DNA from 3 places in the Streptomyces sp. NPDC025806 genome. Region 2 is predicted to be linked to each of the others. Evidence: riboswitches for the same ligand, from Rfam matches in the RefSeq annotation. Region 2 holds a riboswitch; each other region holds the start of a gene.

Region 1 (7,512 bases), on a different contig from region 2:
TCCAGCGCCTCCGCGTACCGGCCGACCATGTCCTGCGCGTGCGCCAGCTCCTCCTCGGGCGTCAGCAGATGCCAGCCCTTGCGCAGCCGGTTCACCACCCGCTCCGCCTCCGCGGACAGCGGCCTCGGCAGCGCCGCCGCGGCCCTGACCCGGTCCAGGAGCTCGGGCTGCTCCGACCCGTCCAGGAACACGCTGCGGACCGTGAAGGCCTCCGGCTCGTACCCCGGCTCGCGGGGCGTCGCGGGCAGCACGACGGCGCCGCCGCGCGGCAGCCGCACGTCCAGCTCCTTGCGCAGCGCGAAGTCCACGATCTGCGCCAGCTCGGGCGCCGCCCGGTGCTCGATCACCCGGTGCCGCAGGCTAGGCGGCAGCGACGCGACGACCGGAAGCTGCCCCCGCAGGTCTGGGGTCATCGCCTCGTGCACCACGACATGCGTGTACCAGCTGTCGCGCGAGCACTCCCGCAGCAGCCGGCGCACCGCGTCGTCGTCCTTGGGCAGCGGGTTCGTCGCGCGGACACGCAGCCCCGCCACTGTCTCGTGGTCCCACGGCACGCGCTCGCTGTCCGGCCAGAACATCGTCGCGGGCGAGGGCCAGTGCGGCTGCCAGTCGGCCTCGGCCTCCGCCGCCAGGACCCACGGCACGCCGCCCTCGGTCTCACGGCGCCGGGCCTCCGGCTCGTACGTCGTCAGCTGCGCCCGCACGGTGACGTCGCCGTCCACCCGCCAGCGGGCCTCGAAGACGCGCCGGGCACCGGGGCCCGGGTCCGCGTCCTCGTCACGGGGATGCATCGCCGTGGAGCGCGCGGCGTCGGCAGGATCGAGATCCAGGAAACCGTCCAGCACCCCGGCCGCTTCGAGAGCGATCAGATTGCGCCGGACGTCCTGCTCGGGCTCGGGACCGGTGTGGCGGCCACGGGCCGGCCAGACAGTCGCGGGGGCGGGGTTCGCGGAAGGTTTCTTCTTGGCCATGGAGTCGATCTGTGAGCGGACGGGGCCCGACCAGTATGGTCCGTCGGCCTGTGCGCGCGGGGGACCAGGGGGTGCGGGTGTCGGGATTGTCGCGCCGGGATTGTCGCACGTGCCCGCGATTCCCGGCCGTGTACCCCGGACGCGCCCGCCCGATCCCGTACGCTCGCGGCATGGCCAGGTACTTCGACGTGCATCCCGAGAACCCGCAGGCGCGCCTGATCACGGCCGTCGCCGACAGCATCCGCGACGGGGCGCTCGTCGCCTATCCGACGGACTCCTGCTACGCGCTGGGCGCGCGGCTCGGCAACCGCGAGGGGGTCGAGCGGATCCGCGCGATCCGCCAGCTCGACGACAAGCACCACTTCACGCTGGTGTGCCAGGACTTCGCGCAGCTCGGCCGGTTCGTGCACATCGACAACGACGTGTTCCGCGCCATCAAGGCGGCCACACCGGGCAAGTACACCTTCATCCTGCCCGCGAGCCGCGAGGTGCCGCGCCAGCTCCAGCACCCGAAGAAGAAGACCGTCGGCGTCCGCATCCCCGACCACGTCGTCACCCAGGCCCTGCTCGCCGAGCTCGGCGAGCCGCTCCTGTCGAGCACCCTGCTGCTGCCCGGCGAGGACGAGCCGCTCACCCAGGGCTGGGAGATCAAGGAGCGGCTGGACCACTCCGTCGACGCGGTGGTCGACTCCGGCGACTGCGGCACCGAGCCGACCACCGTCATCGACTTCTCCGACGGCGAGGCCGAGATCGTCCGGCACGGCGCGGGGGACACCGACCGCTTCGAGTGACCGGCGCGTCCCGCGGACTCAGACCGTACCCAGGAAACGGATGTGCGGTCCCGCCTCCGGGTCCGGGTGCGTGATCCTGGCCCGTACGCCGTAGACGTCCGCGACCAGCTCCTCCGTCAGGACCGCGCCAGGGGTGCCGGCCGCCACGAGCCGGCCCGCGCGCAGCACGACGACCTCGTCGCAGTACGTGGCCGCGAGGTTCAGGTCATGCAGGGCGACCACACAGGTCAGGTCGAGGCTGCGGACCAGGTCGAGCAGCTCCAGCTGGTGCTGGATGTCAAGATGGTTCGTCGGCTCGTCCAGGAGCAGTTCACGCGGCTCCTGGGCCAGCGCCCGCGCGATCTGCACTCGCTGCCGCTCACCGCCCGACAGCGTGTGCCACAGCCGGTCCGCGCGGTCGGCGAGCCCGCTGCGCTCCAGCGCCGAGCGCACCGCCCGCTCGTCCGCCGCCGAGGCCGGCGACCACGCTCTGCGGTGCGGGATCCGGCCGAGCCGCACCACGTCCGCGACCGTCAGCTCCACCTGCGTGTCGGACTGCTGCTGCACCAGCGCGATCCGGCGCGCCGCCTCCCTGCGCCCGACCTCGGCGAGCGGATCGCCGTCGAGCGTGACGACCCCGGCCGTCGGCGCGAGCACCCCGGCCAGCAGCCGCAACAGCGTCGACTTGCCCGACCCGTTCGGCCCCAGAATTCCCGTCACCGAACCGGGCTTCGGCGCGAGGCTCACCCCGTCGAGGATCAGCGTCCCGTCCGCCGACCGGGCCACGCGCTCGGCGCCGAGCCCCGCCGTCATCGTGTGCTCCGGCCGCGCCACAGCACGTACACGAACGCGGGCACGCCGATCAGCGACGTCACCACCCCCACGGGAACCTCCTGCGGTTCGAGAGCCGTCCGGGCCAGCGTGTCGACCCACACCAGGAACACGGCCCCGGCGAGCGCGGTGGCCGGCAGCAGCCGGGTGTGGCCGGGGCCCACCAGGGCGCGGGCCGCGTGCGGCAGCACCAGGCCGACGAAGCCGATCGCGCCCGCCGCGCTGACCAGCGCCGCCGTCAGCAGCGCCGTCACGCACAGCAGGACCAGCCGGGTGCGGGCCACCCGCACACCGAGCGCGGCCGCCGCCTCGGGGCCGAACGCGAACGCGTCGAGCGTCCTCCCGTACCCGAGGCACACCGCGAGCGTGACCACGAGGACGGCCAGACACAGCCACACCTCGGTCCAGCCGACCCCGCCGAGCGAACCGAGCAGCCAGAACAGGACGCCGCGCGTGGTCTCCGCGTCCGCCGCCGTCAGGACGACGAACGAGGTCAGCGCCGAGAACAGCTGCATCGCCGCGACACCGCACAGCACCACCCGGTCCGTGGTCCCGCCCAGCGCGTGACTGAGCACCAGCACCAGACCGAAGGAACAGACGGCGCCCAGGAACGCGCCGCCGGACACCGACAGGGCGCCCCCGCCGATCCCCAGCACGACGACCAGGACGGCGCCGGTCGAGGCCCCGGAGGAGACGCCGAGCACGAACGGGTCCGCGAGCGGATTGCGCAGCAGGGCCTGGAGGACCGTGCCGCAGACCGCGAGGCCGGCCCCGCACACGGCGGCCAGCAGGGTGCGCGGCAGCCGCAGGTTCCACACGATCCCGTCGCGGATCGGCGACAGGTCCGAGCTGCCCCAGCCGAGCCGGGCCGCGACCGACGCCCACACGTCACCGACCCCGATGTGCGCGGGGCCGATCGTGATGGCGACGGCGACCGAGAGGCACAGGGCGAGCAGGCCCGCCGCCGCGTACGACGCCGGGCGCAGGCGGGTCACTGGGTGAGACCGAGTCACTTGGCGAGACCGAGTCACTTGGTGTGGCCGGGTCACTTGGTGAGGCCGAACGCGCGCAGCGCCGCCGCCACCTTCTCCACGCCGTCCACGGTGCGGATCGTCGGATTGAGGTCCTGCCCCTTGAGCAGCACGTAGCGCTTCTCGCGGACCGCCTTCATGTTCTTCGTCGCGGGGTCGGACTCCAGGAACCTGATCTTCTGCGCCGCCGACTCGGCCGACTGGGAGCGCCGGGTCAGATCGCCGATCACCAGGACGTCCGGGTCGCGGTCCACGACCGTCTCCCAGTTGATCTGCGGCCACTCCTCGTGGGTGTCGTCGAAGACGTTGCGCACCCCGAGCGCGTTCGTGATGACGCCGGGCGCGCCGCAACATCCCGCCATGTACGGCGACTTGGAGTCGGAGAACCAGTACAGGACGCGCACGCCGTCGGCGTCGCCGCCCGAAGCGGCCTTGTGCACCCGGGACTTGAGCGTGGCGACCAGCTTCTCGCCGCGCTCGCGCACGTCGAAGACGCGTGCCAGGTCCCGGATCTCGCCGTAGACCGTGTCCATCGTCAGCGCCTCGGTACGGACGCCGTCGCCGTCGCCGCTGTTGTCCTTGTCCGCGCAGTCGGTGGGGGAGAGGTACGTCGGCACGCCGAGCTTCTCGAACGAGGCGCGCGGCGCCACGCCGCCCTTGCCGAGCGTGTACCCGAACGAGGCGGCGGCGAAGTCGGGTTCCGTGTCGAGGACCGTCTCGAACGACGGGTAGCGCTCCGCGAGGCGCGGCACCTTCGCGTTCGCCTTCGCCAGGTTCGGGCGCACCGGGTCGGTCCAGGTGCCGGTGCCCACCATCCGGTCGGCGAGCCCGAGGGACAGCATGATCTCGGCCGATCCCTGGTCGAGGGCGACGGCGCGGCGCGGCGGGTGCGCGACGTGCACGCGCTGCCCGCAGTTGGTGAGCGTGACACCGGCGCCGGACGCGTCGTCGGAGCGGTCCGACGGGGCGCCGGAGCCGCACGCGGTGAGCAGCAGCGCGGTGATCGGCGCGAGGGCGCAGAAGCGGGCGAGACGTGCGAAGGGCACGGGAGATCCTTTAGCGTCCAGGGCTCAAACGCGGAGCCGGCCAACGGTCCGCCCCGGCCGGTGGACGGGCGGGGCCGCCAGCAGGTCTTCGGACTCGGGGTCGTCCGGACGGAGCGCCTTCCCGGGCCCGGTTCCCCCCGGCCCAGTGGCAGTTGCCCCGCCCGTCGCCCACACCGCTGCGCGTCAGTTCCGGTCTTGCACCGGATTCCCTGACCCGAGTACGTACAAGTACGCACAAAGGTACGACTGGCTTGGGGAAGCTATCACAGGGCGTCACCACCCCGGCAGGGCGCGTCAGTCCTCGCCCGACCAGGCCCGCAGCTTCTCCGGATTGCGCACCACCCAGATCCGCGCGACCCGTCCCCCGGCGAGATCGAACGCGGCCACCGTCAGCACGACACCGTCCCGGAGCGCGACGAGACCCGGCGCGCCGTTCACCGTGCGCTCCAGAAGTTCCAGCCCCGGCGCCTTGTCGGCGATCGCCACCATGTACGGGGCGATGCGGGCCGCCCCCTCGACCGGGCGCAGCGCGGCACCCGCCAGACCGCCGCCGTCCGCGGTCATCACGGCGGACGGGGCGAGCAGGCCGACGAGCGCCGCGATGTCCTTCGCCTCCCAGGCCCGCCTGACCTGCCGCACCGCGTCCGCCTGGCCGGCGGCGACGCCCTCGGAGCGCGCGGCGCCCACCCGGCGCCGCGCCGAGGCGGCCAACTGCTTGCAGGCCGCCGACGACCGGCCGAGGACCTCGGCGATCTCCGCGAACGGATACCGGAACACGTCGTGCAGCACGAACGCCACCCGCTCCGCCGGCGTCATCGACTCCAGGACGACGAGGAACGCCATGTTCACGGACTCGTCCAGGACCATCTGGTCGGCGGGGTCGCCGCCCCGGCCGTGCGCCCACTCGGACCGGTCCGGGAGCGGCTCGGGCAGCCACGCGCCGACGTAGCGCTCGCGCCGGGCGCGCGCCGAACCGAGCACGTCCAGGCAGATCCGCCCGGTCACCGTCGTCAGCCAGGCGCCGGGTGCCGCGATCTCGTTCCTGCGGCCGTCGGGAAGCGCGTACCAGCGGGCGTACGCCTCCTGCACCGCGTCCTCCGCCTCGGCCAGTGAGCCGAGCAACCGGTAGGCCACATTGAGCAGTTGGCGCCGCTCTCCCGCCACCGTGTCCGTGTCCGCCCCCGAGGTCCCCACAACCGTCCGCCCCCTCGCCTTACCTTTGGCCGGCCTGCGTCGTCGGCCTGGCGAGACCTTATCGACCGACTGCCCTCGGGCGGGAAAGAGGACCAGGCCATGGCCACCCACGTGACGACCACCCGGCGCACCCTTTCGTTCCTGCGCGTCGCGATCGCCCTGCAGACCGCGACGATCTTCCTCCAGGCGGTCTCGGCGGGACTGCTGCTCACCGCGTCCTACGGGGAGACCCTGCACAGCGTCGGGGCCCGCGTCATGTACGCGGCGTCGATGCTGTACCTGCTCGCGGCGGTGCTGGCGTGGAAGCCGGGCGGCGGCCCGGTCCGGCCCGTGTGGCACGCGACCGGCTTCCTGGTGCTCGCCTCGGCGCAGGTCGTGCTCGGTGTCGCGCACCTTCCGTCGGTCCATCTGCCGCTGGGGGTGCTGATGTTCGGTCTGAGCGTGCTGGCGCTCGCGCGGCGGACCGGTGAGCGGTGAGCGGTGAGGGTGGATGTGGCGGGTGGGGTGGGGCTCCTGGGGTTGGATGCACCTTTTGCCCCATTTGGGGTGTGTGGGCAGGATGGGGGATCTGGCCTCTGAAAGGGACACTCGGCATGCACTCCTCCCTGAACCCGGAAATACTCCGCGACCTGCGCCGGCCGCGCTCGTACCCCGCCGTGTCGCTGGCGATGACCACGCACCGGCGGCCCCCGGGCGACGCCCAGGACCCGGTGCGGCTCGGCAACCTCGTCGACGACGCGGCCCGGCAGCTGTCCGCGGACCCCGGTGTGACCAAGGAGCGCCGGGAGGACGTCCTCACGCATCTGCGCGCGGCCGTCCAGGAGGCGGACCTCGTGCACGCCAAGGACGGCCTCGTGCTGTTCGCCGCACCCGGCGAGCACCAGGTGTGGGCGATCGACCGGGAGGTGCAGGACCGTGTCGTGGTCGCCGACACCTTCCTGACCCGCAACCTGGTCGCCGCCGACGCGGCCGCGCATCCGTACTGGGTGCTCTCCGTCGCCGCCGACCGCGTCACCCTCTGGGACGGCCGCGGCAACCGGGTCGCGGAGGACACGGAGCACGGCTTCCCGCAGGAGCGGAGCCTGGAGGACCCGGACGCAGAACGCAAGGAGCGCGTCGGCGACGTCCCGAGCAACTACCGGGACGAGGCGACCCGGCAGTTCTTCCGCGAGGCCGACGCCACGCTCGCCGAACTGCTGCGGACCTCGCCGCGCACCCTCTACGTGACGGGCGAGCCCGCCGCGCTGTCTCTGCTGACCGAGACCGGCACGGCCGCCCACGGCGCCGCCCAGGTCCCGTTCGGCGGACTCTCCCACGGCCGGCCCGAGGCGGTCGCCCGCGCGGTGGCCCCGGCCCGCACCGCCGACGCGGAGCGCGAGGTCGCCGAGGCCATGGCCGACCTGGACCGGGCCCGCGGCGCCACCACCTACGCGGCCGGGGTCGACGAGGTGTGGCAGGAGGCCGCGGACGGGCGGATCCGCCGGCTGGTCGTCGAGGAGAACTTCCGCGTCACCGTGCGGGCGGGGGAGGGACACCTCGCGCCGGCGGCGGACGACGACCTCGACGCGGTGCACGACATCGTCGACGAGATCGTGGAGTGCGCGCTCGAGACCGGGGCGGATGTCGTCTTCGTGCCGGACGGGACGCTGGAGGAGGCCGGGCGCATCGC
Region 2 (7,512 bases):
CGGCAACTCCGAGGGAGCGCCTCCCTCGATCAGCCGCCACAACGCGTCCGTGTCGGCGTGCCGCTCGATCAGATCCCCGAGCCGGTCGAGCTGCTCCTCGCGCAGCGCCGCGAACGACGTGTCGGGGGCCGGTACGAACCGCCGGCCCGCCGCCGCCGCGACCTCCCGGAGGAATGCCCGCCGGAACCCGTCCGACTCCAGGGACCCGTGCCAGTGCGTGCCCCACACGGACCCGACCCGGCATCCGTCCAGGAACGCCTCACCGCCGAGCACATCGGCGACCCCGTGATGGATCTCGTACCCCTCGACGGGCTCGCCCAGGGCCTGCCCGACGGGCCGGGCCAGCGTCTTCTCCCGCGCGAAGCGCACCCGCACCGGGAGGAGCCCGAGCCCGTCCACGACCCCGGCCCGCGACTCGACCTCGTCCTCGATCCGCTCCCCGAGCACCTGGAACCCGCCGCAGATGCCGAGCACCGGCCGCCCCTCGGCGACCCGCCGGGCGAGCGCGTCGGCGAGCCCGCGCTCGCGCAGCCACTCCAGCGCCTTCACGGTGCCCCGCGTGCCCGGGACGACCACCAGATCGGCGTCGACGAGCTCCTCGGCCCGGTCCACGAACCGCACCACGACGCCGGGTTCGGCGGCGAGCGCGTCGACGTCCGTGAAGTTCGACATGAGCGGCACCGCGCACACCGCGACCCGCAGCACGTCCGCGCCGACCGGCGGCGCCACGACGGACTCGCGCACCGTGCCGCGCAGCGACACCCGCAGGCCGTCCTCCTCGTCGATGCCGAGCCCGTGCTGATAGGGAAGAACGCCGTACGTGGGGCGGCCCGTCAGCGATTTCAGCATGTCCAGGCCGGGTTCCAGCAGGGTGACGTCACCGCGGAACTTGTTCACCAGATACCCGGCGAGCAGCTCCTGGTCCTCGGGCGCGAGCAGCGCCGTCGTGCCGAAGAACGACGCGAAGACGCCCCCGCGGTCGATGTCGCCGACGACGAGCACCGGCAGCCGCGCGGCCCGCGCGACGCCCATGTTCACGATGTCGGTCCGGCGCAGGTTGATCTCGGCGGGAGAGCCCGCCCCTTCACAGATCACGGCGTCATGACTGCCCCGCAACTCCTCCAGGCACCCCACCACGGTGTCGAGAAGCGCCGCCTGCCGCCCGCCGTGGTAGCCGCGGGCGCTCAGCTCGCCCACCGGTTTGCCCATCAGGACGACCTGGCTGCTGCGGTCGCTGCCGGGCTTCAGCAGCACCGGGTTCATCAGCGCGCTCGGCTCGACCTTCGCGGCCTGCGCCTGCATGGCCTGCGCCCGCCCGATCTCGGCGCCCTCGCGCGTCACGAAGGAGTTCAGGGACATGTTCTGCCCCTTGAACGGCGCGACCTTCACGCCCTGCCGCACCAGCCACCGGCAGATCCCGGCGGTGACCACGCTCTTCCCTGCGTCCGAGGTGGTGCCCGCGACCAGCAGGCCGCCGCCCTTCCTCGCGCCCGTCATCGACGACCCCACAGCAACCGCGCGCCCACACAGACTCCCAACGCCGAAAGACTCACGCGCCGCGACAACCGCACGGCCCGCTCCACATCACGTACGTGCACGGGCCGACCCCGCTCGTTGAGGACCGGCCGGTGCTCGACCCGCCCCGCGTACGACAGCGTGCCGCCGAGGCGCACCCCGAGCGCGCCCGCGAACGAGGCCTCCACGACCCCCGCGTTCGGGCTCGGGTGGCGCTCCGCGTCGGCCCGCCAGGCACGGACCGCGTCCCGGGGCCGGCCGCCGGTCAGCACCGCGAGGACGCCCGTCAGCCGGGCGCCGGGCCAGCCGGCGACGTCGTCGAGCCGGGCCGAGGCCCAGCCGAAGCGCCGGTAGCGGGGCGACTTGTGACCGACCATCGCGTCCAGCGTGTTCACGGCACGGAAGGCGAGCAGTCCCGGCACCCCGGCGGCGGCGCCCCACACCAGGGCGCCCACGACCGCGTCGGAGGTGTTCTCGGCGACCGACTCGACGACGCCGCGCGCGATGCCGTCGGCGTCCAGGCCCTCGGGGTCGCGCCCGCACAGCCGGGGCAGCAGTTCCCGGGCCAGCTCCACGTCCCCGGCCTCCAGGGCGGAGCCCACGGCCCGCGCCTCACGGCCCAGCGAGGTGCCGCCGACCACGGCCCAGGTCGCGGCGGCGGTCAGCGCGATCGAGGCGGCGGGGGAGCGGCGTACGGCACGGGCGGCGAGCGCGCCCACCGCGGCGGCGCCACCGGCGCACACGGCCGTGTGCAGGGCGCCCCGGCCGCGGTCGTCCCGCCACAGCACGCGCTCGACGGCTCCCGCGGCGCGGCCGAAGCCGGCGACGGGGTGCCCGCGGCGCGGATCGCCGACCAGGAGGTCGCTGAAGATACCCAGGGCGGCGCCGTACGCGAAGACGCGCTCGGCCCGCCGTGCGCCGCGCGGGGCGAACATGGCGGTAGTTGTCCTCACTCAGGGTGTCCACGCCCTGGTTCGAAGAGACCGGCAGCGTGAGTTCCTGGCTCGCCCTCAGGGGGAGGGCTGACAGTGGCGGGACCGCGCCGGATTCGCACCGGCTTCCTCTGCTGCTGCCGTATATGGCGAGGGAAGTGCACCACGCTCCGCGAACGCACGTCAACTTGCTGTTGACCTGCGGCGGGTGAGTGTGGCCAGGTCCACAACACGTCGGCGGGGTGGCGACGCGGATGCGTCCCCACCCCGCCGAGGGAGTGCTGCGACCGTGGTCAGGCCACGATCAGAAAGATCCCGTACGCGACCGCCGCCGTGCACAGCGCGAAGCACAGGTAGGCGCCGGAGACGGCGAGCGTCGCCGAACCGCCCGCGCGCGTCGCGGACTCCTTCTTGGAGAGGCCGACGATGCCGAGGGTGAACAGGCCCACCAGGGCCACGGTCACCACGAGGCTGACGCCGAACACGGAGCCGAGGGCCGCCCAGTCGATCTTCATAGCTGGTCCTGCTTCCTTACAGCGTGGCGCCGGCGGGGCGCGCGGGGTCGGCCACGGAGGCGGCCGCGGCGGGGACGGGGGTCTCCTCGACGGCCACCGGACCGGCCGGCGGCGGCGTGACCGCGGCGATCGCGGTCGTGACGACACCGGCGGGCTCCTCGGCGGGGGCCCCGGTGCCGATCTCGTCGGCCGTCACGTTGTGGTGGTCGACCGAGTTGCGGCGGGACAGCACCCAGATGACCGAGGCGCCGCCGATGAGCAGCGCGGCCGTCAGGCCGATGCCCCAGGGGCCCTGCTGGGTGAGGAACTCGGCGCCCGCGCCGACCAGACCGGCCGCCGGCAGGGTCAGACCCCACGCGACGAACATCCGGGTGGCGGTCGACCAGCGGACGACACCGCCCTTGCGGCCGAGGCCCGAGCCCATGACGGCGCCGGAGCAGACCTGGGTCGTGGAGAGCGAGAAGCCGATGTGCGAGGAGGCGAGGATCGCCGTCGCGGCACTGGTCTGCGCGGCGAAGCCCTGCTGCGGGGCCAGGTCGGTCAGACCCTTGCCCATGGTGCGGATGATCCGCCAGCCGCCCAGGTACGTGCCGAGGGCGATGGCCATGCCGGCCGAGACGATGACCCACAGCGGCGGGTCGGCGTCCGGCGCGAGCACACCGCCGGTGATCAGGGCGAGCGTGATGATGCCCATCGTCTTCTGCGCGTCGTTGGTGCCGTGCGCGAGGGAGACGAGGCCGGCCGAGGCGATCTGCCCGGCGCGGTAGCCCTTGGCGGTGGCCTTCTCGTCGGTCTTCTTGCTGATGCGGTACGTCAGGCGCGTCGCGAGCATCGCGGCGAGGCCGGCGACGAGCGGCGCGGCGACCGCGGGCAGCAGCACCTTGGTGACGACGGTGCCGCCGTTGACCGACGACCAGCCCATCGACATGACGGCGGCGCCGATGAGGCCGCCGAACAGGGCGTGCGAGGAGCTGGAGGGCAGGCCGACCAGCCAGGTCAGCAGATTCCAGAGGATGGCGCCCACCAGCGCCGCGAAGATGACCTCTGTCTTGAGGCCGTCCTCGTTGATGATGCCGCCGGAGATCGTTTTAGCGACTTCGACGGAGAGGAACGCTCCGACGAGGTTCAGCACGGCGGACATGGCCACCGCCGTCTTCGGCTTGAGGGCGCCTGTCGAGATGGTCGTCGCCATCGCGTTGGCGGTGTCGTGGAAACCGTTGGTGAAGTCAAAGACCAGTGCGGTAACGATCACGATCGCTAGGAGCAGCGTGATGTGTTCCATTTACCCAGGCTTCGGTTGGACGTCAGTGGCTAGTTGAACGTAGGGAAGTCGGGTGAACGGAAGATGAACTGAGCGGGGCTGAGCGGTGTCCCGATCCGGCAGGTCTTCGCTCCGCTTCGTGCCGGACGGCGGCGCGCGACGCGGGCCGGTCCCGCGAAAACCCCGGAATTCCGGGTTCCGCGGGACTTCCGGCCGGGTCGGACTACCCCCGGGCGAACCGCTCCAGCTGGGCCTGCGACCCGTTGAAGAGATTCTGATCACCCGGCAGGCCGCCCTTGTTGGCGTACTGCCAGAACGTCCAGTACGACCAGCCGCGCGGCAGCGGCCCCGCGGTCCTCGCGTAGTGGGCCAGCCACAGCGCGTGGTTCGCGCCGAAGGCCCCGCTGTTGCCGGTGCACTTCTTCCACCACGTGTAGTTGGTGTAGATCACCGGACGCCGCCCGGTCCGGCGCAGCACCTCGTCGCTGAACGAGTCGATCCAGGACACGAGCTTCGACCGGCTCATGCCGTAGCACTTCTTCTTCGCGCTGTACGGGTTGTATTCGATGTCGAGCGCCGGCGGCAGCGTCCGCCCGTCCCGGGTCCAGCCGCCGCCGTTGCGCACGAAGTACGCGGCCTGGGCGCGGCCGGACGACTTGTTCGGCAGGGCGAAGTGGTACGCGCCGCGGATGATGCCGTGGTCGCGGGCGCCGTTGTACTGCTGGCCGAAGTAGGGGTTGCGGTAGTTCGTCGACTCGGTCGCCTTCACGTAGACGAACCGCGCGCCCTTGCTGCGCGCCTTCGCCCAGTTCACGTTCTTCTGGTGCGACGAGACGTCGTGCCCCTTGGGCTTGCCCGCCGCCTGGGCCGGCAGTTCCGCGAGCGCGGTGCCGGCGAGCGTCAGGACGGCCGCGGAGGCCGCCGCGGCGACTCGGGTGCGACGACGGGACGGAGTGTGGTCACGAGCCATGTTTCCCCCCGGAGCCAGTAGTCGTAGGGATGGGAAATATGCACATATGGGATGTCCCGGACCGGGGATATCGGTCCGGGCCCGGCGCGTTTCCCGCCGTTCGGGTGCCTGGCAGGATGCGCGCATGGGTGAACTCGAACAGGCGTGGGGCGAGCTGGTGGCCACCGCGCGCAGGACCGTGACCGACGGCCTCGTCGTCGGCACCTCGGGAAATGTCTCCGTGCGGGTCGGCGACGGCGAGGACGCCCTCGTGCTCGTCACCCCCAGCGGAGTCCCCTACGACCGGCTCACCCCCGACGACCTGCTCGCCGTCGACCTCACCGGGCGCACCCGGCGCGGCACCCTCGTCCCCACGAGTGAGCTGCCGCTTCACCTCGCCGTGTACCGGAGCACCGGGGCGCGGGCCGTCGTGCACACCCACGCGGTGCACGCCACGGCCGTCTCGACGCTGGTCCCCGAGCTGCCGGCGATCCACTACATGACGATGGCCCTCGGCGGCCCGGTCCGGGTCGCGCCCTACGCCACGTACGGGACGCAGGAGCTGGCCCGGAACATGCTGGGCGCGCTGGAGGGGCGCACGGGGTGTCTGCTCCAGAACCACGGCACGGTCGCGTACGGGGACTCGCTCGACGCGGCGTACGACCGCACGGCGCAGCTGGAGTGGATGTGCCGGGTCTGGCTGACGGCCCGCTCCGTGCCGGGCCTGAGCCCTTCTCTCTTGAACGCGGCCCAACTGGACGAGGTCGCGGAGCGGCTGTCGGGGTACGGCCAGCGCCGCGACGGCTGATCTCTCGTCGCCGGGGTGCGGGTGCGTCGTGGCTGGTCGCGCAGTTCCCCGCGCCCCTGATGAGGCTGCGCCTCATCAGGGGCGCGGGGAACTGCGCGATCAGCCCCACCGGAGGCGCACCCGGCGACGAGACGGTCGGGCCCCGTCACCCGGACCCGCCGCCCCACTGGCCGCACGGCCCGACCGCTAAGACACTGGACGGGTGCGCACCGCCAGAGCGACGGCCGCGGCCGTCACCACCGTGACCGGAGTCCTCGCCGCCTCGATCGCCTCGATCGCCGCGGGCCGGCTCGCCAGCGACGCCGCGCTGAAGGCCCGCGCCGGACGCCCGCTGCCCACCGAACCCCGGCTCACCGTCCACACCGTCGCCGCGGGCCACGTCACCCTCACCCGCGACCTCGCCTCCCTGCGCCCGGGCACGTACGGGCTTGCCGGAGGCGGCTTCCACGCGGTCGTCGGACCTGTCGTCGAATCCGTGCCGCACCCCGCCGACACCGTCGTGCGCCGGCTCGAACGGGTCACCCACGGCGCCCTCGAACCCGGCGCGCACGCCTGGCTGACCCCCCAGGTCCACATCGGCGACCCCGCGTCCGCCCTCGGCCTCGAACACGCCGACGTCGACGTGCCCGGCGAACTCGGCGCCCTGCCCGCCTGGTTCCTGCCCGGCGCCCGCGACACCTGGGTCATCACCGTGCACGGCCTCGGCACCACCCGCGAGCACCCCATGAACGTCATGGGGTTCCTGCACCGCCAGCGCTTCCCCGTGCTCGACCTCGCCTACCGCGGCGACCTCGGCGCCCCCCGCTCTCCGGACGGCCTGCACCACCTCGGCGAGACCGAGTGGCGCGACCTCGACGCCGCGATCCGCTACGCCGTCCGCTTCGGCGCCCGCCGCGTCATCGTGCACGGCTGGTCCACCGGCGCCGCCATGGCCCTGCACGCCGCGGGCCACTGCGCCCTGCGCGAGCGCATCGCCGGCCTGGTCCTCGACTCCCCGGTGCTCAGCTGGGAGGCCACCCTGCGCGCCCTGGCCCGCGCCCACCGCACCCCGCGCACCCTGCTCCCGCTCGCCGTCCGCGCCGCCCAGGGCCGCACCGGACTGCACACCGACCGCCTCGCCGAGGCCGCCGACCCGCAGAACCTGAAGGTGCCCACGCTGGTCGTGCACGGCCCCGACGACGAGGTCGCCCCCTGGACCCTGTCCCGGCGCCTGGCCGCCGCCCGGCCCGACCTCGTCACCCTGCACACCGTCGCCGACGCCCCGCACAACGCGATGTGGAACGCCGACCCGGCCACGTACGAAGAGACCCTGCGGCGCTTCCTCACCCCCCTCATGTAGCCGCGCGAACCGGGGGCCGGGTGCCGAACACAGGCCCGCGTTTGGGAAATCGCCGGGTCACGGGGAGACTGCTCCAGTGACGTCCCGTACCCCGCGCGACTCCCGGCTCCGACTTGTCCGCCCCCGCCGCCAGCCGCTGGCGCCCCCGGCCCCGCGTGCCGCGACCCGCCGCACCGCCCCACGCCCCCCGGAG
Region 3 (7,512 bases), on a different contig from region 2:
GCCTCGGGGAGGACCCAGTAGTACACCCAGGTCCCGCGTCGCTCGGAGCCGACCAGCCCGGCCTCCCGCAGCACCTTCAGATGGTGGGAGATCGTCGGCTGCGACACGTCGAACGGACCGATGAGGTCGCACACGCACGCCTCGCCACCCTCGTGGGAGGCGATCAACGACAGCAGGCGCAGCCGGATCGGGTCCGACAGCGCCTTGAACATCCGCGACAGCTCGGCCGCGGCCTCCTCGCCGAGCGGCTCACGGACCATCGGCGCACAGCACGCCGCGTCGTCCTGCCCGAGCACCGGCAGACCAGGTTGTTTCGACATCCCTCTATGTTGACAGTCATCCAATCCAATGCCAAGGTCGACTGTATCGACAGATGTCGAAACAAGCCTTGGGAGGCCGCCATGTCCCGTGTCCAGCTCGCCCTGCGCGTCGCCGATCTCGAAGCCTCGATCACCTTCTACTCCACGCTCTTCGGCACCGAGCCCGCCAAGCGACGCGAGGGCTACGCCAACTTCGCCCTCGCCGAGCCCCCGCTCAAGCTCGTCCTCATCGAGGGCGAGAGCGGCGAGGACACCCGCCTGGACCACCTCGGCGTCGAAGTCGCCACCACCGAGCAGGTCGGCGCGGCCGCCACACGCCTCGCGGACGCGGGCCTGGCGACGCGCGAGGAGAACGACACCTCCTGCTGCTACGCCGTCCAGGACAAGGTGTGGGTCACCGGCCCGGGCAAGGAGCCGTGGGAGGTCTACGTCGTCAAGGCCGACGCCGACACCCTCGGCAAGAGCGCCGACAGCGCCCCGGAAGCGTGCTGCGCGACCTGACCGGGCAGAGGACCTCGCCCGGCCCGAGAGGTACCTTCGTGCCCCCTCCACCTCGTACGGCCAGGAGCCCCCGATGAACCGACGTGTCCTGTTCGTCGCCCCCGGCATGAACGCTGCGCTGCGGCAGGCCCGGTTCGACGACGGCGCTCCCCTCGACGCCGCCGGGCGGGCCGCTGCCGAGACGGCGGCCGGTGCGCTGCCCGCGCCCGTCCGCGCGGTCGTCTCCGACAGCCGGCGATGCCGCGAGACCGCCGAGGCGCTGGGGCTCGGCTCCGTCACGGCACCCGCCGAACTGGCCCCACCGGCCCGGGGAACCTGGCGCGGCCGAACGCTCGCCGAGGTGTCCGAGGCGGAGCCCGAGGCGGTCGCCCGGTGGCTCGGCGACCCGGAGTTCGCCCCCGGCGGCGGCGAGTCGGTGACCGACGTGTGCGCCCGCGTGGCCCGATGGTTCGACACAGCCGCACCCGGTGACGGCCCCGTGGTGGCCGTAGCCGAACCGGACGTGGTGCGAGCCGCCGTCGTACACGCCCTGGGCGCGCCCGCGTCGGCGTTCTGGCGCTGCGACGTGGCGCCGTTGACCGTCACCGAGCTCAGCGGGCGCGGCGGACGCTGGAACGTACAGATGGGAAAGCCGCTGGGCCCGACCGGATCGACCGGCCGGGCCCCACGTACGGACTGAGCCGGTCAGTTCCCGGCCGGAACCGCCCCGGCGGCCTTCGGCCGGAGCAGCCGCTGGGCCAACTCCCCGAAGACGAGACCGAACCCGCTCCACAAGGTGACCTGGACGGCCAGCGCGGAGAGCCGGAACCGCCACAGCAGCGTGGCCGGGAAGTGCGCGGGCACGCCGTCGGCCGCGGGCAGCACGGCGTAGGCGATCCCGACCACGACGGCGAAGCCCAGCAGCGCGGCGACGGTGGCGTAGTAGGCGCCGATGCGAGGCGCCAGCCGCTTCCCGAGAATCGTCGCTCCGATCGCGAGAAGCACACTCAGCACGATCATCAGGAAGAACAGCGTGGTGCGCTGACCGATGGTGTCGGGGTTGCCGACGGCGGGCGGGGTGGCCGGGTACTTCAGGTACGGCACGACGTACACGGCCAGGAGCGCGCTGCCGGACAGCAGCAGCGCGGTGGCACGCGGGCCGAAACGGCCCACGCGACCGAGCGCGAAACAGTAGGCCAGGGCGGCGATCCCGCCGAAGGCGACGCCGTAGACGAGCATGCCGGTGGCGAGACCGGCGGTCGACTGCAGGCTCCGCGAGACGAGTTCGGCCTCCTCGCCGCCGTGTGCGTGTGCGGTGTGGGCCTCCTCGAAGGCGATGGCTCCGTCGACGTTCGGCTCACCGAGCCAGTAGGCGACGACCAGGGCGAGCACGCCGGCGGCCAGGCCGGCGAGCATGCCCCGAACGAGCAGATTGCGTACGGTGGTCGAGTTCATGAGCGCGCGGCTTCCCTACGGGTTCAGTGGCAGGGGAAGCCGAGCAGATGGCGGGCGTCGTGCACCCACTCATGAACCCCCGCGCCGCTGAACACGGAGGTGGCGCCCTGTTCGGCGCCGACGAAATACAGCAGGACGAGCATCAGGATGCCGAAGAACGCCGCCCAGGGGGCGATCGTCCTCAGCGGCAGTGTGGCCGGAAGAGCAGGCGTGTCGGCGGTCGGCTGGGCGACGTGCTGCGCCATGGCAGGGCCTCCTTCGGGAGTTCGCGTCCCGTCTCGGTGGTGCACTGGACGACCGTCACGGGTCTGACTCACGAGAGGCCCGAGGACCTTCCCGCACACAGTGGCGCGACCGTGCCGGACTCTCACCGGCTTCCGTCGACCGTCGTCGATATCGAACCGACCGTACCGCCTGACGGGTGCATGGCCAATAGCGGCCGGGGCCTCCGCGGCCTCGACAGAAGACAGAAGACAGAAGAGGGACGGCCGTGCAGACGGCCGCCCCTCTCGATCCGTTGGCGTCAGAACCTCGGCGTCAGAACTGCAGTGCCCAGGAGCTGATCCGGCCGGTGTCGTAGGTCGCGTTGTCCGTGACCCGGAGCTTCCACGTGCCGTTGGCGACCTCGGAGGAGGCATTGACGGTGTACGTGGTGTTGATGTTGTCCGCGCTGCCACCGGTGCCGAAGGCCTTCAGCGTGTACGCCGTCCCGTCGGGAGCGATCAGCTGGACCTGGAGGTCACCGATGTAGGTGTGGACGATGTTGACCGGCACCTGGAGGGTGGAGGGGGCGTTGCCGCTGACTCCGGTGACGGTGATCGGGGACTCCACGGTCGCGTTGTCGTTGATCGCGTAGCTCGTGGTGTTCTCGAAGCGGTCGCCGGTGGGCGGCGGTGTGGTGCCGCCGTCGCCGACGTTCAGGAGCTTGTTCGGCGAGCCGGTGCCGGGGCTGGTCACCACGTTCGGGGTGGCGGCCGTGGTGAGCGCCGAGGAGACCTGCGACGGGGTGGCCGTCGGGTTGGCGCCCAGGTAGAGGGCGGCGGCGCCGACGACGTGAGGGGTGGCCATCGACGTACCGGAGATGGTGTTGGTGGCCGTGTCGCTGGTGTTCCAGGACGACGTGATGGAGGAGCCCGGGGCGAAGATGTCCAGGATGCTGCCGTAGTTCGAGTAGCTCGCGCGGGCGTCGGAGGACGTGGTGGCGCCGACGGTGATGGCTTCGGCGACGCGGGCCGGCGAGTAGTTGGACGCGTCGGCGCCGTCGTTGCCGGCCGCGACGGCGTAGGTGACGCCGGAGGCGATCGAGCGGCGCACGGCGTCGTCGAGGACGGTGTCGACGCCGCCGCCGAGGCTCATGTTGGCGACGGCGGGCTTGACGGCGTTCTGGGTCACCCAGTCGATGCCGGCGACGACCTGGTCGGTGGTCCCGGAGCCGGAGTTGTCGAGGACGCGGACGCCGACGATCTTCGCCTTTTTGGCGACGCCGTACGAGTTGCCCGCGACCGTGCCGGCGACGTGGGTGCCGTGGCCGTGCCCGTCCTGCGCGGTGTTGTCGTTGTCGATCGCGTCGTAGCCGTAGGAGGCCCGGCCGCCGAAGTCGCTGTGGGTGATGCGGACGCCGGTGTCGATGATGTACGCCGTGACGCCCTGGCCCGCGCTGTCCGGGTAGGTGTAGCTCTGGTTGAGCGGCAGGGCCTTCTGGTCCAGCCGGTCCAGGCCCCAGGACGGCGGGGAGGGCTGCGTGCCGTCGACGTGGAAGACCCGGTTCTGGCTGACGGTCTCGACGGCCGGGTCGGCGGCCAGCTTCTTGGCCTGGGCGGGGGAGAGCTCGACCGAGTAGCCGTTGAGCGCGGCCGTGTAGGTCCGCTTGATCTTGGCGCCGAACTTCGTCGCCACCGCCCGGCCCTTCGCGGTCTCCGCCTGGGCGGCGGACTCGCGCAGGGTGACGATGTAGCTGTTGGCCACGGTGCCCTTCGCGCCGGCGTTCAGGACGACGCCTTCGGCGGACGTTCCGGCGGCCTGGGCCGGGAGGGCGGAGAGGGAGCCGAACGCGAGGGCCGCTACGGCTATGGCACCGGCTGCGGCACGTCTGCGCCGCCGATCACGCATCACGAACATGTGAGGGGTCCTCCTCATCGGTGGTGCGTTGCTGTGGGGGGTGTGCCGAGCCGGGCCTCTGGCGGGGCCGGTGGCCGGCGTACACCGATCGATACGGCAGACGACATGACAGAGGCATGACAAATAAATGCTGAGAGTGCCGCGCCCTTCGCCATCCCGGGCTGCCAGGCGAAAGATTGACTGATCCATAGGAATCCCGCAAGAGCGCCTGCCGTCGCGGCGGGCAGCGTCCCTTCGGGTGCGGGGTTCTCCGCAGGCCCTTCAACTTGCCTGCGGACAAGTGGAGTTGGGGGGCAGATTCAAGAGGTCGAGCGGAAGCGCACGGAAACCCCCGGGCCCGTGGACCCGGGGGTTCGGTCACGGCTAGGACCGGGTCATCTCCGGCCATCCCAGCTGGGCGACACGCGACTTACGGACATTCCCCGCCGCCTCCATGTCGCGGTACGCGCTGCGCTTCAGCCGCGCGGCCAACTGCTCCAGCGCGCGGGCGGCGGCCAGTTCGTCACCGATCTCGGCGACGTCGGTGTCGATGGGGTTGCACCGGGCGGTGCCGCTCCCCGTGAGATGCGCCGAACCGGTGTCGAGATCGACCCGCACCTCGGTCCGGCGATCCTCCTCCGACAGATGCAGGCGGGCGGTCCATTGGGCGGTGTGCGACATGGCGTCCCTCCAGAGATCTCGGGCTCAGCCGGCGGATGCGGCGCCCTCGCGCGCGGCCTCGCCGCCGGTCGGGGTCTCAGCCATGGCTGCCTCCCTGACCAGGGCGCCGGCGACCGGATGGCACCAGTCGGGCCTTGCTTCCATTGTCTCGCACCACCGAACACCGGCCCCTCTCTCCGCATCCACGGAGCCCGTCAGTCGACCGCATCCCCCGAGCGCCGGCCCCGACCGCCCTCGGCCCCGCCGCGCCCTGTCGTACGGAACCGCGCGCGGTACGCCGAGGGTGTCACTCCCAGATGGCGCAGGAACACCCGGCGCAGCGTCTCGTCGCTGCCCAGGCCGCTGAGGCGGGCTGTCGCGGTCACCGTCTCGCCCGCGTCGAGCAGGGCCCGCGCGGCTTCCAGGCGGACCGACTCGACGTAGCCGCCCGGAGTGTCACCGATCTCGTCGTGGAAGAGCCGGGTGAGATGGCGGCTGCTGAGGCCCGCCCGGCGGGCGAGTTCCGGCAGCGAGTGGTCGGCCGCGGGGTCGGCGTCGATCGACCTGAGGAGCGCGGTGAGGCCGTCGTGACGTGACGCGGGGGTGCGCGTCGCCACGGAGAACTGGGACTGCCCGCCCGGACGCTGGAGGAAGACAACCAGGTCGCGGGCCACCTCGCGGGCCAGATCAGGCCCTTCGTCGGCCTCGACGAGAGCCAGGGCCAGGTCGAGACCCGCGCTCACGCCCGCCGAGGTGAAGATCCGCCCGTCCCGCACGAAGATGGCGTCGGCGTCGACCTCGACGCCGGGGTGGCGCTGTGCCAGCGTCGCCGTGTGCCGCCAGTGCGTGGTGGCGCGCCGGTCGCGCAGCAGTCCCGCCTCGGCGAGCGCGAAGGCACCCGTGCACACGGACGCGGTGCGCCAGGACGCGGAGTGGAGCGCGCGGACCGCGTCGATCAGTCCGTCCGGCACCTGCCGGGGGAGAGCGGGGGAGCCGGGCACGATCGACGTGTGGACCCGCCCCGTGAGCCCGTCGACCGGCTCCGTGAGCAGCCGGGTCCCGGCCGAGGTGGTGACGGGGCCGCCGTGCGGGGACAGCAGCACCACCTCGTAGCGGGCCCCCAGGTCGGCCGCCGTGCTGAACACCTCCAGCGGAGCCGTCACGTCGAGCAGCCGCACACCGTCGTACGCGAGGACACAGACGAGGCGGCGGAGAGGGCGACGGAGAGGACGACGCACGGGGCGCTCTCGAGTGCTCATCTCCCCAGGCTAGCGCCACGCCATGGCCATATCTGTGGGGTTCACGTCCACAAGGACATGGTGCGGGCCCGCGCGCGGACGGCAGCCTGAAGGCATCGCAACAGCAGTCCAGCAACGGGCCAGCAACCGACCAGGAGCCGACCGTGACCACACCACGCACACGCATCGCCGACATCGAGATCCCCGACAGCGCGCTCGCCCGGGAGGCGACGGAACTGGTCCGCGACACCGCGGGCGCGCTGCTCTACGACCATTCGCGCCGCGTCTACCTTTTCGGCGCCCTGCGCGGCCGTCGGCGCGGTCTGGACTTCGACCCGGAACTCCTCTACGTGGCCGCGCTGTTCCACGATCTCGGGCTGACCCAGAAGTACGCGACCTCGGAACAGCGCTTCGAGATCGACGGAGCCGACGCGGCCCGCGACTTCCTGACGCGTCACGGACTGCCCCCCGAGCGCGCCCGCACGGCATGGACCGCGATCGCCCTGCACACGACGCCGGAGATCCCGTACCACATGGAGCCCGAGGTGGCCCTGGTCACCGCGGGCGTCGAAGTCGACGTCCTGGGGCTCGGGTTCGACGAGACCACGCAGGAGCAGCGCGACGCGGTCGTGGCCGCGCATCCGCGCCCGGACTTCAAGCGCCGGATCCTGGAGGCGTTCACCGAGGGCATCGCGCACCGGCCCGCCACCGCGTTCGGCAACGTCAAGGCCGACGTCCTCGCCCGCTTCTCGCCGGGATTCGTACGCACCGACTTCGTGACCGTCATCGAGAACTCGGGGTGGTCGCAGTGAGCTCTTCCCCTGACACCCCGAACCGGCCGACCACCCCGATCCGCCCTCCCGTACCGCCGTTCAGCGCGGCGGACGCCGTGGCCAAGGTGCAGGCGGCCGAGGACGCGTGGAACACGCGCGACCCCGACCGCGTCGCGCTCGCCTACACACCGGACTCCGTATGGCGCAACCGCGACACCTTCCTGACCGGCCGGGACGAGATCCGCGCCTTTCTCACCGCGAAGTGGGAACGGGAACTCGACTACGCCCTGCGCAAGGAACTGTGGGCCTTCGGCGACGACCGCATCGCGGTGCGCTTCCAGTACGAGTGGCGGGACGCGGCCGGCGGCCACTGGCGCTCCTACGGCAATGAGCTGTGGGAGTTCGACGCCCACGGCCTGATGCGCCGGCGCGAGGCAAGCATCAACGACGTGCCGATCCGGGCCCACGAGCGCAGGATCCATGGTCCCC

The links. A riboswitch is a leader RNA that binds a small molecule or an ion and turns the genes downstream of it on or off. The one in region 2 is predicted to bind cobalamin.
Region 1: another riboswitch for cobalamin. It lies ahead of ACZ4E1_RS12820 (ABC transporter substrate-binding protein); the one in region 2 lies ahead of ACZ4E1_RS03235 (cobalamin biosynthesis protein).
Region 3: another riboswitch for cobalamin. It lies ahead of ACZ4E1_RS35500 (CbtB domain-containing protein); the one in region 2 lies ahead of ACZ4E1_RS03235 (cobalamin biosynthesis protein).

What each region holds. Positions count from the first base shown of each region.
Region 1 is NZ_JBVHMU010000005.1:15,882-23,393, forward strand. Features, by position in the region: gene ACZ4E1_RS12800 (hypothetical protein) at 1-971, opposite strand, end outside; gene ACZ4E1_RS12805 (L-threonylcarbamoyladenylate synthase) at 1,142-1,762, shown strand; gene ACZ4E1_RS12810 (ABC transporter ATP-binding protein) at 1,781-2,554, opposite strand; gene ACZ4E1_RS12815 (FecCD family ABC transporter permease) at 2,551-3,567, opposite strand; gene ACZ4E1_RS12820 (ABC transporter substrate-binding protein) at 3,618-4,649, opposite strand; cobalamin riboswitch at 4,712-4,915, opposite strand; gene sigJ (RNA polymerase sigma factor SigJ) at 4,944-5,843, opposite strand; gene ACZ4E1_RS12830 (hypothetical protein) at 5,943-6,320, shown strand; gene ACZ4E1_RS12835 (baeRF3 domain-containing protein) at 6,437-7,512, shown strand, end outside.
Region 2 is NZ_JBVHMU010000001.1:710,827-718,338, forward strand. Features, by position in the region: gene ACZ4E1_RS03230 (cobyric acid synthase) at 1-1,497, opposite strand, end outside; gene ACZ4E1_RS03235 (cobalamin biosynthesis protein) at 1,494-2,450, opposite strand; cobalamin riboswitch at 2,489-2,633, opposite strand; gene ACZ4E1_RS03240 (hypothetical protein) at 2,741-2,962, opposite strand; gene ACZ4E1_RS03245 (inorganic phosphate transporter) at 2,979-4,244, opposite strand; gene ACZ4E1_RS03250 (lysozyme) at 4,447-5,193, opposite strand; gene ACZ4E1_RS03255 (class II aldolase/adducin family protein) at 5,318-5,980, shown strand; gene ACZ4E1_RS03260 (alpha/beta hydrolase) at 6,183-7,319, shown strand; gene ACZ4E1_RS03265 (hypothetical protein) at 7,396-7,512, shown strand, end outside.
Region 3 is NZ_JBVHMU010000023.1:69,931-77,442, forward strand. Features, by position in the region: gene ACZ4E1_RS35480 (ArsR/SmtB family transcription factor) at 1-320, opposite strand, end outside; gene ACZ4E1_RS35485 (ArsI/CadI family heavy metal resistance metalloenzyme) at 402-821, shown strand; gene ACZ4E1_RS35490 (histidine phosphatase family protein) at 895-1,500, shown strand; gene ACZ4E1_RS35495 (CbtA family protein) at 1,506-2,255, opposite strand; gene ACZ4E1_RS35500 (CbtB domain-containing protein) at 2,279-2,500, opposite strand; cobalamin riboswitch at 2,538-2,676, opposite strand; gene ACZ4E1_RS35505 (S8 family peptidase) at 2,793-4,373, opposite strand; gene ACZ4E1_RS35510 (dsRBD fold-containing protein) at 4,737-5,033, opposite strand; gene ACZ4E1_RS35515 (GlxA family transcriptional regulator) at 5,228-6,271, opposite strand; gene ACZ4E1_RS35520 (HD domain-containing protein) at 6,415-7,062, shown strand; gene ACZ4E1_RS35525 (nuclear transport factor 2 family protein) at 7,059-7,512, shown strand, end outside.